Linked DNA regions of Paraburkholderia fungorum. The protein of the gene in region 1 interacts with the protein of each later gene in a pairwise test. Links are inferred from orthologs where the notes say so. Each region holds a gene or a part of one and is shown on either strand. Other genes may lie near its edges. The genes, in order: rlmN and ftsZ.

Region 1 (6,033 bases):
CCCTCACGACGCCCGCGAACCGTTGCAATACGTGTTTTCGAATGGTGCGAGCCGGCTCGGCGTGTTGACCGACGTCGGCACGTCCACGCCACATATCAGCACAGTGTTGAGCGGTTGCGACGCGTTGGTGCTCGAGTGCAATCACGATGTGCGGATGCTGGCCGGCAGCCGTTATCCGCAATCGTTGAAGGCGCGCATTGGCGGTAATCATGGGCATCTGAACAACGAAGCTGCCGCTGAAATTCTGGCTTCGCTCGATCGTTCGCGATTGCGTCATCTGGTTGCGGCGCATTTGAGTCAGCAGAACAATCTGCCGGAACTGGCGCAGGCTGCAATGGCGGGAGTGCTGGGCGCCGCGCCCACTGAGGTCGTGATCGCATCGCAGGATGACGGGTTTGCGTGGCTGAGCGTGTAGAAATCGGCTGATCGGTGTGTCTATGCCGCGAGCGTGAGCGACATAAAAAAAGCCCATAACGAGCAATCGTTATGGGCTTTTTTTCGGCTGGCTGGCGCATTGCGCGCCACGCCGGATAAAACTTAGTTGCGGTTGCCGCCGAAAATGCCGAGCAGCGCGAGCAGGTTGACGAACACGTTATACAGATCCAGATAAATCGCGAGCGTCGCGGTGATGTAATTTGTCTCGCCGCCGTTCACGACGCGCTGGACGTCGAACAGGATGTACGCCGAGAAAATCACGATCGCCATGACCGACACGGTGAGCATCAGCGCCGGCAATTGCAGGAAGATATTCGCAACCGACGCGAGGATCAGCACGATCACGCCCATGAACAGCCACTTGGCGAGACCTGAAAAGTCGCGCTTGCTGACCGTTGCAATGGTTGCCATCGACGCGAAGATCACACCAGTGCCACCGAACGCGAGCATGATCAGCGATGGGCCGTTCGAAAAACCGAGCACGAAGCTCAGGATGCGCGACAGCATCAGGCCCATGAAGAACGTGAAGCCAAGCAGCACGAAGACGCCGGCGGAGCTGTCTTTGGTTTTCTGAATTGCGAACATGAAACCGAAAGCGATGGCGAAGAACGCCAGCATGCTCATTGCCGGGCTGGTGGCAGCGAACAGCGAGAAGCCCGTGGCAAGGCCGACCCATGCGCCGAGTACCGTCGGAATCATCGACAGTGCGAGCAGCCAGTAGGTGTTCCGTAGCACACGGTTGCGCGTTTCGGCCGTGCTGACCGCGCCATTGCGGCCAAAGCTGTACGGATGATCGTTCATGGTTTCTCCTTACCTCAGGAAGCGTGTTGCGTGACAGTGGTACAGCGACTTGTGCAGCATTTTTGTGTAGCGTTGGCCGGAATCTTGCGCCGCAAGGCGCGGGCCGTTCAAACCTAAGATTAGTGCGGAAGCAGGGAGTTTCAATACCCTGAAAATGTCTACAAGGCCTACGCTACCAGTATTTTGAAACTCGTGCTGGACACCTTTCATTATTGAAAGGGTTCAATCGCAATCATACACGGGAACATGCTACAATAGCGGATTCATTTGAATCTGTAACCTCTTAATTTTTTGGAGTTTTTATGGCGATCGAACGCACCCTGTCGATTATCAAGCCGGACGCAGTGGCCAAGAATGTGATCGGCCAGATCTACAGCCGTTTCGAAAACGCTGGTCTGAAGATCGTGGCATCGCGCATGGTTCAACTGTCGCGCGCTGACGCAGAGAAGTTCTACGCTGTGCACGCTGCACGTCCGTTCTTCAAGGACCTCGTCGAATTCATGATCTCGGGCCCGGTCGTCATTCAGGCTCTGGAAGGCGAAAACGCAATCCTGAAGCACCGCGACCTGATGGGTGCAACCGACCCGAAGAAGGCGGAAAAGGGCACGATCCGCGCTGACTTCGCCGACAGCATCGATGCAAACGCTGTTCACGGTTCGGACGCAGCGGAAACGGCAGCAGTCGAAATCGCGTTCTTCTTCCCGGAAGTGAACGTCTACTCGCGTTAAGCCGTTTTTTGCCCGGCGGTTCGTGTAGCCGAGTCGTTTTATCGCACGAATCGCCTGGCAAAGTAGTAAGGTAAAAGCAGCAGGAATGGGCGCGAACGGCATTGCGTTCATGCAGCTTGTTGCATGAACGTAGTCTCGCACTGAAATGGCAGGATTCGATATGACGAGCAGTCCAACCGTCAACCTTCTCGACCTCGACGCCCAAGGGCTTGTCGCCTACTGCGACAGCCTGGGCGAGAAGCCGTTTCGCGCCAAGCAATTGCAGCGCTGGATTCACCAGTACAACGCTGCCGACTTCGACGGCATGACCGATCTCGCGAAGTCCTTGCGCGAAAAGCTCAAGGGGCGCGCCACGATCTCGATGCCGGGTATTGTCAGCGACAATATTTCTTCCGACGGCACACGCAAGTGGCTGGTCGACGTCGGTAACAGTAACGCGGTTGAAACCGTTTACATCCCCGAAGAAACGCGCGGTACGTTGTGCGTGTCGTCGCAGGCGGGGTGTGCGGTCAATTGCCGTTTCTGTTCCACCGGCAAGCAGGGCTTCTCCCGTAATCTCAGCACTGGCGAAATCATTGGCCAATTGCGCATGGCCGAATTTGCGCTGCGTGCGTCGCGCGGTCTGGCGGGCGGTCGCGCCAATGGCGGCGACGGCAAGGGTGAGCGTGTCGTCACGAACGTCGTGATGATGGGCATGGGCGAGCCGCTGCTCAATTACGACGCGGTCGTGCCGGCCATGCGACTGATGCTCGACGACAACGCGTACGGCCTGTCGCGCCGGCGCGTCACGCTGTCCACATCGGGTGTCGTGCCGATGATGGATCGTCTTGGCGCAGATCTGCCGGTAGCGCTTGCGGTTTCGCTGCATGCGCCTACCGATCCGCTGCGCGACATGCTGGTGCCGCTGAACAAGAAGTATCCGTTGCGTGAATTGATGGCGGCGTGTCAGCGCTATCTCAAAGTTGCGCCACGCGATTTCATTACGTTTGAATATTGCATGCTCGACGGCGTGAACGACAGCGAAGCGCAAGCGCGCGAACTGCTGGCCGTTACACGCGACGTGCCGTGCAAATTCAATCTGATCCCGTTTAATCCGTTCCCCGAGTCGGGCCTTCTCCGCTCGAAGAACGAACAGATCAAGCGGTTTGCGCAGGTGCTGATGGACGCGGGCGTCGTCACCACAGTGCGTAAAACACGCGGCGATGATATCGACGCTGCCTGCGGTCAGCTGGCTGGTGCGGTGCAAGACCGCACACGCCTTGCTGAACGCACCGGGAAGGCAGCGAAGGTTATCGAGGTTCGCGCCGTGTAATCGCGCGGTATGGAAGGGGGCGGTCGTGATGACTTCACGGGCGCGCAAAAGCCCTTCATGCCTGCGTCGATTGAAAAGAAAGTTTGCAGAAGCGATCGGAAGCGGCACACAAGGCCGCACATTTTGTTATAAACGGTCTGCGATTCGGGCGCGAGGCTTTAGTCCGTCCGGGTTGCACGTAAAGAAGAATCGACGCGAAAGGATTTGGGATGAGTGAGCCGCAGCACCCGCAGCCGCAGGACACAGAGACACACGAAGGCCATCCGGCGCCGGTCGCGCGGGCGGTGGTGCAGCCTGTTGTGCAGCCGGGTATGGATTCGTTGGCGGCAGTTGGCGCGCGCTTGACCCAGTTGCGTGAATCGAAGGGCTGGACGATCGAAGATGTATCGGCGCGCCTGAAAGTATCGGTCGTCAAGTTGCGCGCGCTCGAGTCGGGCGACATCAGCCATTTGCCGGACACGACGTTCGCGCTCGGCGTGGTGCGCAGCTATGCGAAGATGCTCGGCGCCGATCCCGCGCCGTTCACTCAGGCGTTGCGTCGCGAGAAGGGCGTACCTGCACCGGATCTGTCGATGCCGGCGTCGTCGGGTAAAGATTTGCCGCGTGGCAAGGTGTCGTTGTCGCTCGGCGGTAGTGGTCAGAAAAGCCGTTCGTGGCTGTGGGGCGTGGCGGCGGTCGTGGTTGCTGTGATCGCGCTCGCCATGTGGCATACCAACGGCGGCGATTCGTCGGCGTGGCTGGCACGTTTGAAGGCGAGCGCAAACGGGGCGGCGGGTAGTGCGACCGCTGCATCGGGCGCGGTGGTTCAGGGGCAACCGGCAGCTTCCGACGCAGTGGTGGCTCAGGAAGGTGCATCGGCTCCTGATACGCAGGCGGCAGAGGGCAGCCCGGCTTCGGCCGTGCCGATGCCGGCGCCGCTGGGTACGGATAGCGCGCCTTCGTCGGCGCCTGCGGTGACGGCAATGACGGCGGTAACGCCCAAGGCGGGCTCGCAGGCTGCGGCGGCACAAAGCGTGAGTGCGCCTGCCGTAGCGGCAGCAGCTTCTGCAGCGGTCACAGCGGCGCCTGACGCGGGCGAGGCAATCGTCGCGGTGCGCGTCACGCAGGATAGCTGGTTCAGCGTGCGGGATAAAAGCGGCAAGGAAGTGTTTTCCGGCCTCGTCCACGCGGGCGATACCAAAGAAGTGACGGGTACGGCGCCTTTCAAGGTCACGCTCGGCAATAAGGCTGGTCTCGAATCGTTGACACTCGACGGTCAACCGGTCGATCCGTCGAAATATTCGGCGGCCAAGGGTAATGTGGCGCGTTTCGCGCTGCCCTGACAGATATGGTATGCGCCGCGGCCTACCGGGCCGCGGCGCTTTTTCAATTCAGGCGCGACGTCTTTTGTGTGGCGCATGCGGCGTAAATGGGTTTTTCGATGCAATCCGAAGCTCAATCCCAATCCAGTAGCAAGATCGTTTCTAACGAGCCGGTGTTCGGCGGCCAGGCTGCGCGACGCAAGTCGCACGCGGTCGACGTCCGATGGGGCGGCCAGCTCGTCACCATTGGCGGCGACTCGCCAGTACGCATCCAGTCGATGACCAACACCGACACTGCGGACGCGATCGGCACCGCGATCCAGATCAAGGAGCTGGCGCAAGCCGGTTCGGAGCTGGTGCGTATCACGGTGAACACGCCGGAAGCGGCTGCGGCCGTGCCGGCTGTGCGCGAGCAACTCGACCGCATGGGCGTGTCGGTGCCGCTGGTCGGCGATTTTCATTACAACGGCCATTTGCTGTTGCGCGACTACCCGGCCTGCGCGGAATCGCTGTCGAAGTACCGGATCAATCCGGGCAACGTCGGCCACGGTGCAAAGCGCGACACGCAGTTCGCGCAGATGATCGAAGCGGCGGCGAAGTACGACAAGCCGGTGCGTATCGGCGTCAACTGGGGCAGTCTCGATCAGGACCTGCTCGCGAAGATGATGGACGAGAACGCGGCGCGTTCCACGCCTTGGGAAGCGCAAAGCGTGATGTACGAAGCGCTGATCCAGTCGGCTATCGGCTCGGCGGAACGCGCTGTCGAACTCGGCCTCGGGCGCGACAAGATCATTCTGTCGTGCAAGGTGAGCGGCGTGCAGGATCTGATCGCCGTGTACCGCGAACTCGCGCGCCGTTGCGACTTTGCGCTGCACCTCGGTTTGACCGAAGCGGGCATGGGTTCGAAGGGCATCGTGGCGTCGACGGCGGCGTTGTCCGTTCTGTTGCAACAGGGGATCGGCGACACGATCCGTATTTCGCTGACACCGGAACCGGGCGCGTCGCGTACCGGCGAAGTGATCGTCGGTCAGGAAATTCTGCAGACCATGGGCCTGCGTTCGTTCACGCCGATGGTGATCGCGTGTCCGGGTTGCGGCCGTACCACCAGCACGCTGTTCCAGGAGCTCGCGTCGCAAATCCAGACCTATCTGCGCACGCAAATGCCGGTGTGGCGCGACCAGTATCCTGGCGTCGAGAAAATGCACGTCGCGGTGATGGGCTGCATCGTCAACGGTCCGGGCGAATCGAAGCAGGCGAACATCGGCATCAGCTTGCCGGGTTCGGGCGAGAACCCGGCAGCGCCGGTGTTTATCGACGGCGAGAAGGTCAAGACGCTGCGCGGCGAGAACATTGCGCAAGAATTTCAGCAAATCGTGAGTGACTATGTCGAGCGCACCTATGGTCGCGCTGACGCGCTCAACTAAACATCGGCTATCGAAAGACAGATGACTGAACA
Region 2 (5,964 bases), 950 kb from region 1 along the record:
TTATCTGGCGACGAGCGTGGAGCCGGGCTTTATCAAGGACGGCGTGCTGGCGCTGTTTGCCGCGCACAACGCGCTCGCTGCGCGGCTGCGACATCTTGAACCACGGCTGCTGTCGGATTTGCAGCAGCGCGGCTGGCCGGTCAATGCGCTGCGAATTCGCGTGCGGCCTCAGCCGGTCAAGGAGCCGCCGCCGGTCAAGCAGGCACGCATGACGCCGGTCGGTGCCGATGCGCTGCATGCGTTGAGCGAATCGCTCGAACCGTCGCCGTTGCAGGAGGCGCTGGCGCGAATGGCGGCCCGGCATCGGAGAAATCGCTAAGGTTGTCGAAGTCGCGCTGAAAACAAAAACGGCCCCTAAGGGCCGTTTTTTCATGCTTGCTACTACCTGAAGACGTTACGCAAACGCCGTTTGCGTCTCGTACGCAAAGCCGCGCGGTGCCTTCTGCGTGTCGTCGAACGTGACGATTTCGTACGAATCTTCGTGCGCCAGCAGTTCGCGCAGCAATGCGTTGTTCAGACCGTGGCCCGACTTGTACGCGTCGTACGATGCCAGCAACGGATGACCGACCACATACAGGTCGCCGATCGCATCGAGCATCTTGTGCTTCACGAACTCGTCGTCGTAACGCAGACCATCGTTGTTCAGAATGCGGTATTCGTCGAGCACGATCGCGTTGTCCATGCTGCCGCCGCGTGCCAGACCGAGTTCACGCATCATTTCCACTTCGTGCGCGAAACCGAACGTGCGAGCGCGGGCAATTTCGCGCACGTAAGACGTGTTCGCGAAATCCACTTCCAGCGCCTGGCCGGTCTTATCCACAGCCGGATGACGGAAGTCGATCGTGAACTTGAGCTTGAAACCGAAGTACGGGTCCAGACGCGCGAACTTGTCGCCGTCACGAATTTCGACCGGCTTGGTGACCTTGATGAACTTCTTCGCAGCGTTCTGCTGCTCGATTCCGGCCGACTGGATCAGGAACACGAACGAACCCGCGCTGCCGTCCATGATCGGAATTTCTTCAGCGGTGACGTCGACGTAAAGATTGTCGATGCCAAGACCGGCGCAGGCGGACATCAAATGTTCGATGGTCGACACGCGCGCGCCGTCTTTCTGCAACACGGAAGCCAGACGCGTATCACCAATCGCCATCGCCGACGCAGGAATGTCCACCGGCGTGGGCAAATCCACGCGCGAAAAGACGATGCCAGTGTCTGGCGCCGCCGGGCGAAGCGTCAAATTGACCTTCCGACCCGAGTGCAGGCCGATGCCAACTGTCTTGACGATTGTTTTGATAGTGCGCTGCTTCAGCATGGTGATCTTCTATTCGATTGAAAATCCCAATCGGGACTTTTTATTCCATAGCACGAATTATACTCCAATACCCTTGGGGTCGTCGTTGCACGGAACGTATCAATCTGTTTCGCTACATTACCCAATGGGCGCCCGTCAGGGAAAGCGTGACGGGCCGACGTCCCGGAACGGAGGCGTTTCCGGTCGTCGGCCCGCGTAACGGCCTGTCACAAAAGCGTCTTACCACCCGTTGCCCTCGTACAACGCGACAAAACCGCGCGCTGCCAAGGTGAAGGGCGACGCCCGCGCAACTAGCTCAACGTGGCAAGAACGCTTGCTGCATCGCTCACTTCGAATTTGCCGGCAGCCTCGACGTTCAACGTCTTGACCACGCCGTCGTCGACCACCATCGCGTAGCGCTGGGAACGGATTCCCATGCCGCGCGCCGACAAATCCTGCTCCAGACCAAGCGCCCGTGTGAAAGCCGCACTGCCGTCCGCCATCATGCGCACCTTGCCCGAGGCGTGCTGATCGCGTCCCCACGCGCCCATTACGAACGCGTCGTTGACGGACACGCACCAGATCTCGTCGATGCCCGCAGCGCGCAACTGCCCGGCGTGCTCGATATAACCCGGTACATGTTTGGCCGAACAGGTCGGCGTGAACGCGCCCGGCAATCCGAAGATCACCACGCGCCTGCCCGCCGTCTGCTCGCGCACGTCGAAGCTGTTCGGCCCCAACGTGCAGCCCGCCCGCTCATCTTCGACGAATTCGAAGAGCGTTGCGTCGGGCAGCTTGTCACCTGCTTGAATCATGCTCAGTCCTTTGCATCGATGCGAAGCACGCTCGCACGTCGTCGTGTCGCAGTGAAATTGGCATGCAGCCCGTTAAGGCTACGCCGTTCGGCGACAGTCGCCCAATCCGCTTCGCGAATCCGAAGAGGGCAGTTGTCCTTGCCGCGAATCTGACGATACGCGACCTGTTCGCCGTTCACCCGCCACGCTCGTGCATTCGTCCGCCAGCGCTGCACTGCAAAACAACTGCAGCGCGGCAACGAAAGCCTGCTCGCGCGCTCAGTCCGCCTGCTTGCGCAGGAATGCCGGAATGTCGTACGTGTCGACGCCCTTTTCCTGCAGCGCCTGCACATGCGACGCAGCCGTATCGCGCGACGTGCGCCACACAGCCGGCGTGTCCAGCGCGCCGTAGTCGGCCGTAGCCGCGTGCGACGTTGCCGGTGCGTAAGCCGCGTGTTGCATCGTGCCGATCGGCTGATTGTCGGTGCCGGTGCGCAGCAGCGTCATCGGTGCCGATTGCTGCTTCTTCGCCGCACGGCCCAGACCCGTTGCGACGACCGTCACGCGCAGCGCGTCGCCCATTGCATCGTCGTACACCGCGCCGAAAATCACCGTTGCGTCTTCTGCTGCGTAGCTCTTGATCGTGTTCATCACTTCGCGCGTTTCCGACAGACGCAGCGAACGGCTCGACGTGATGTTCACCAGCACGCCACGCGCGCCCGACAGATCCACACCTTCCAGCAGCGGGCTGGCCACAGCCTGCTCGGCGGCCAGACGCGCGCGATCGACACCGGCAACCGTCGCCGTGCCCATCATCGCCTTGCCTTGCTCGCCCATCACCGTTTTCACGTCTTCGAAGTCGACGTTCACCAGACCGTCGACGTTGATGATTTCCGCGATACCGGCCACTGCGTTGTTCAGAACGTCGTCAGCGCACTGGAAGCACTTGTCCATCTCGGCGTCGTCGCCCATCACCTCGAACAGCTTGTCGTTCAGAACGACGATCAGCGAGTCGACGTGATCCTCCAGTTGCTGCGAACCGGCTTCTGCAACGCGCATGCGCTTGCCGCCTTCGAATTCGAACGGCTTGCTGACCACGCCAACAGTCAAGATACCCATTTCCTTGGCGATCTGCGCGACCACGGGTGCTGCGCCCGTGCCCGTACCGCCGCCCATACCGGCCGTGATGAAGACCATGTGCGCGCCGCGCAGTGCGTCGGCGATGCGCTCACGTGCTTCTTCCGCTGCGGCGCGGCCCATTTCCGGCTTGGCGCCAGCGCCCAGACCCGTGTTGCCGAGCTGGATCACCGCGGTGGCGCGCGAACGCGACAGAGCCTGCGCGTCCGTGTTCATCACGATGAAGTCGACGCCTTGCACGCCTTTGTTGATCATGTGCTGAACGGCATTGCCGCCAGCGCCACCTACTCCGACCACCTTGATGATGGTGCCGTTCGTTTCGGTTTCCAGCATCTGGAATTCCATGTTGCCTCCGTCAAGATAGAAAAGTACAGCCACTCGGCCGTTATCCGGCAGGAGATCGGGCAACCTCCTGTCGCGCGCTGGTCGCCGGCACCTGCGCGTGTTTGTTCAAACCTGCTTTGAATCCGACTGCTTGTTTCACTGCTTGTTCGATTGCTTATCCGACTACTTGTGCCACTGCAAAACCGTTAGAAGTTGCCGAGGAACCAGTCTTTCATGCGCGTGAAAACCTGTCCCATCGAGCCCGACTGCACCGCGACCTTGCGGCCACGCATACGTTGCGAGCGTCCTTCGACGAGCAGGCCCATTGCCGTCGAATAACGCGGATTACGCACGACGTCCGCAAGGCCGCCCGCGTATTCCGGCACGCCGATTCGCACCGGCTTCAGGAAAATGTCTTCACCCAGTTCGACCATGCCGAGCATCATCGACGCGCCGCCGGTCAGCACCACGCCGGAACTCAGCAGTTCCTCGTAACCCGACTCGCGCACCACCTGCTGCACGAGCGAGAACAGTTCTTCGACACGCGGCTCGACCACTGCCGCCAGCGCCTGGCGCGACAACGTGCGCGGACCGCGCTCGCCGAGACCCGGCACTTCGATCATCTCGTCCGGATCGGCAAGCGCCTGCTTGGCGATGCCGTAGTCGACCTTGATGTCTTCGGCATCCGGCGTCGGCGTGCGCAACGCCATCGCGATGTCGCTCGTGATCTGGTCGCCGGCAATCGGAATCACTGCCGTGTGACGGATCGCGCCTTCGCTGAAAATTGCGATGTCGGTCGTGCCGCCGCCGATATCGACCAGCACCACGCCGAGTTCCTTCTCGTCTTCCGTCAGCACCGCGAGCGACGACGCGAGCGGCTGCAGAATCAGATCGTTCACTTCGAGCCCGCAACGGCGCACGCACTTCACGATGTTCTGCGCCGCGCTCACCGCGCCGGTGACGATATGTACCTTCACTTCGAGGCGGATACCGCTCATACCGATCGGCTCGCGCACATCTTCCTGACCGTCGATGATGAATTCCTGCGTGAGGATATGCAGCACCTGCTGATCGGTCGGGATGTTGATTGCCTTCGCCGTTTCGATCACGCGCGCCACGTCCGTCTGCGTGACTTCCTTTTCCTTGATCGCCACCATGCCGCTCGAATTGAAGCTGCGGATATGGCTGCCGGCGATTCCGGTGAACACGTTCGTAATCTTGCAGTCGGCCATCAGCTCGGCTTCTTCGAGCGCGCGCTGAATGGACTGCACGGTGGCTTCGATATTCACCACCACGCCTTTCTTGAGCCCCTTCGATTCGCTCTGGCCAAGGCCGATCACCTCGTAGTGACCTTCGCCCTTCAACTCGGCGACGATGGCCACGACCTTCGACGTCCCGATGTCGAGGGCGACCAGCAGATCTTTATAGTCTTTACTCATAGAGTGCTCATTGCGTGTGATGTCCGTTTACTTCTTGCCCTTGTCGGGTTCGCTGATAAAGCGCATGCCAGCGGCACGAATCGCGAAACCGTTCGGATAGCGCAAGTCCGCATACTCGATATCCTTTCCCCAACGTTGCGTCACTGCGCCCCACGCCGCCGTCAGGCGCTTGCTGCGATCCAGCAGCGTGTCCTGATTGCGTTCGCGCCCAAGTTCAACCTGCGTACCGTTCGACAACTTCACCGTCCACGCGTAACGCGGCGACAGCGTCACTTCGTCGGGCGTCGCGCCCAGCGGCGCAAACCACTTCTGAAAGTCGTGATAACGCGCGACCACTTCTTTCGCCGAACCGTCGGGGCCGTCGAACGCGGGCAGATCCTGCTCGAGTTCGCCCTGATTCGCGGTGAACAGCTCGCCATCGGTGCTCACCAACTGATCGCTGCCCCACGTTCCCAGCGGTTTGTACTCCTCCAGCGTGACAGCCAATGCATTCGGCCAGACCCGGCGCACACTTGCATGACGCACCCATGGCATCTGCTCGAACGCCTGACGCGCAACGTCGAGATCGACCGTGAAAAAGTTGCCCTTCAACCGCCCTACTACACCGGCGCGCACCGTCGGCGAATTGATGTGCTCCGTATCGCCGCCGATCTGGATTTCGCGCAGTGCGAAATTCGGACGCTGGATCAGCCAGTCAGCGCCTGCCGCCAGCAGCACGAGCACCAGCAACACATGCAATGTGTTGGCGGCGAGATTGAGCTGGCGAACGTTGTTCCACATGGTGTTGCTTTCGGGTCACCCCGGTTAGTCCTTAAGCGTCAGCGCCAACACGCCGACAACCAGTTCCTGATAGCTGATGCCCACCGCGCGCGCCGCTTTCGGCGGCAGCGAGTGATCGGTCATGCCAGGCGCCGTGTTCACTTCCAGGAAGTACGGGTTGCCGTCTGCGTCGAGCATGAAATCGGCACGGCCCCAGTCG

The links.
Region 2: the proteins of rlmN (region 1) and ftsZ interact in binary tests that used the Escherichia coli proteins (3 or more experiments, as listed by UniProt). The link is inferred for Paraburkholderia fungorum from one-to-one orthologs.

Annotation. Positions count from the first base shown.
Region 1 is NZ_FNKP01000001.1:2,497,034-2,503,066, reverse strand. Bases 1,275-4,200 are described here. They hold rlmN (dual-specificity RNA methyltransferase RlmN), read left to right. Parts: upstream 1,275-2,124; coding sequence 2,125-3,276; downstream 3,277-4,200. Other genes in these bases: BLS41_RS10955 (helix-turn-helix domain-containing protein), read left to right, coding at 3,486-4,200; ndk (nucleoside-diphosphate kinase), read left to right, coding at 1,539-1,964. Also shown: BLS41_RS10975 (MBL fold metallo-hydrolase), read left to right, coding at 1-415; BLS41_RS10970 (Bax inhibitor-1/YccA family protein), read right to left, coding at 538-1,236; more of BLS41_RS10955, read left to right, coding at 4,201-4,598; ispG (flavodoxin-dependent (E)-4-hydroxy-3-methylbut-2-enyl-diphosphate synthase), read left to right, coding at 4,685-6,001; hisS (histidine--tRNA ligase), read left to right, coding at 6,023-6,033.
Region 2 is NZ_FNKP01000001.1:3,452,194-3,458,157, forward strand. Bases 1,467-4,323 are described here. They hold ftsZ (cell division protein FtsZ), read right to left. Parts: upstream 3,568-4,323; coding sequence 2,365-3,567; downstream 1,467-2,364. Other genes in these bases: BLS41_RS15330 (peroxiredoxin), read right to left, coding at 1,603-2,106; ftsA (cell division protein FtsA), read right to left, coding at 3,753-4,323. In the rest of the region: BLS41_RS15320 (DciA family protein), read left to right, coding at 1-319; lpxC (UDP-3-O-acyl-N-acetylglucosamine deacetylase), read right to left, coding at 395-1,312; more of ftsA, read right to left, coding at 4,324-4,985; BLS41_RS15345 (cell division protein FtsQ/DivIB), read right to left, coding at 5,013-5,765; BLS41_RS15350 (D-alanine--D-alanine ligase), read right to left, coding at 5,790-5,964. UniProt on the Escherichia coli protein: Essential cell division protein that forms a contractile ring structure (Z ring) at the future cell division site. The regulation of the ring assembly controls the timing and the location of cell division.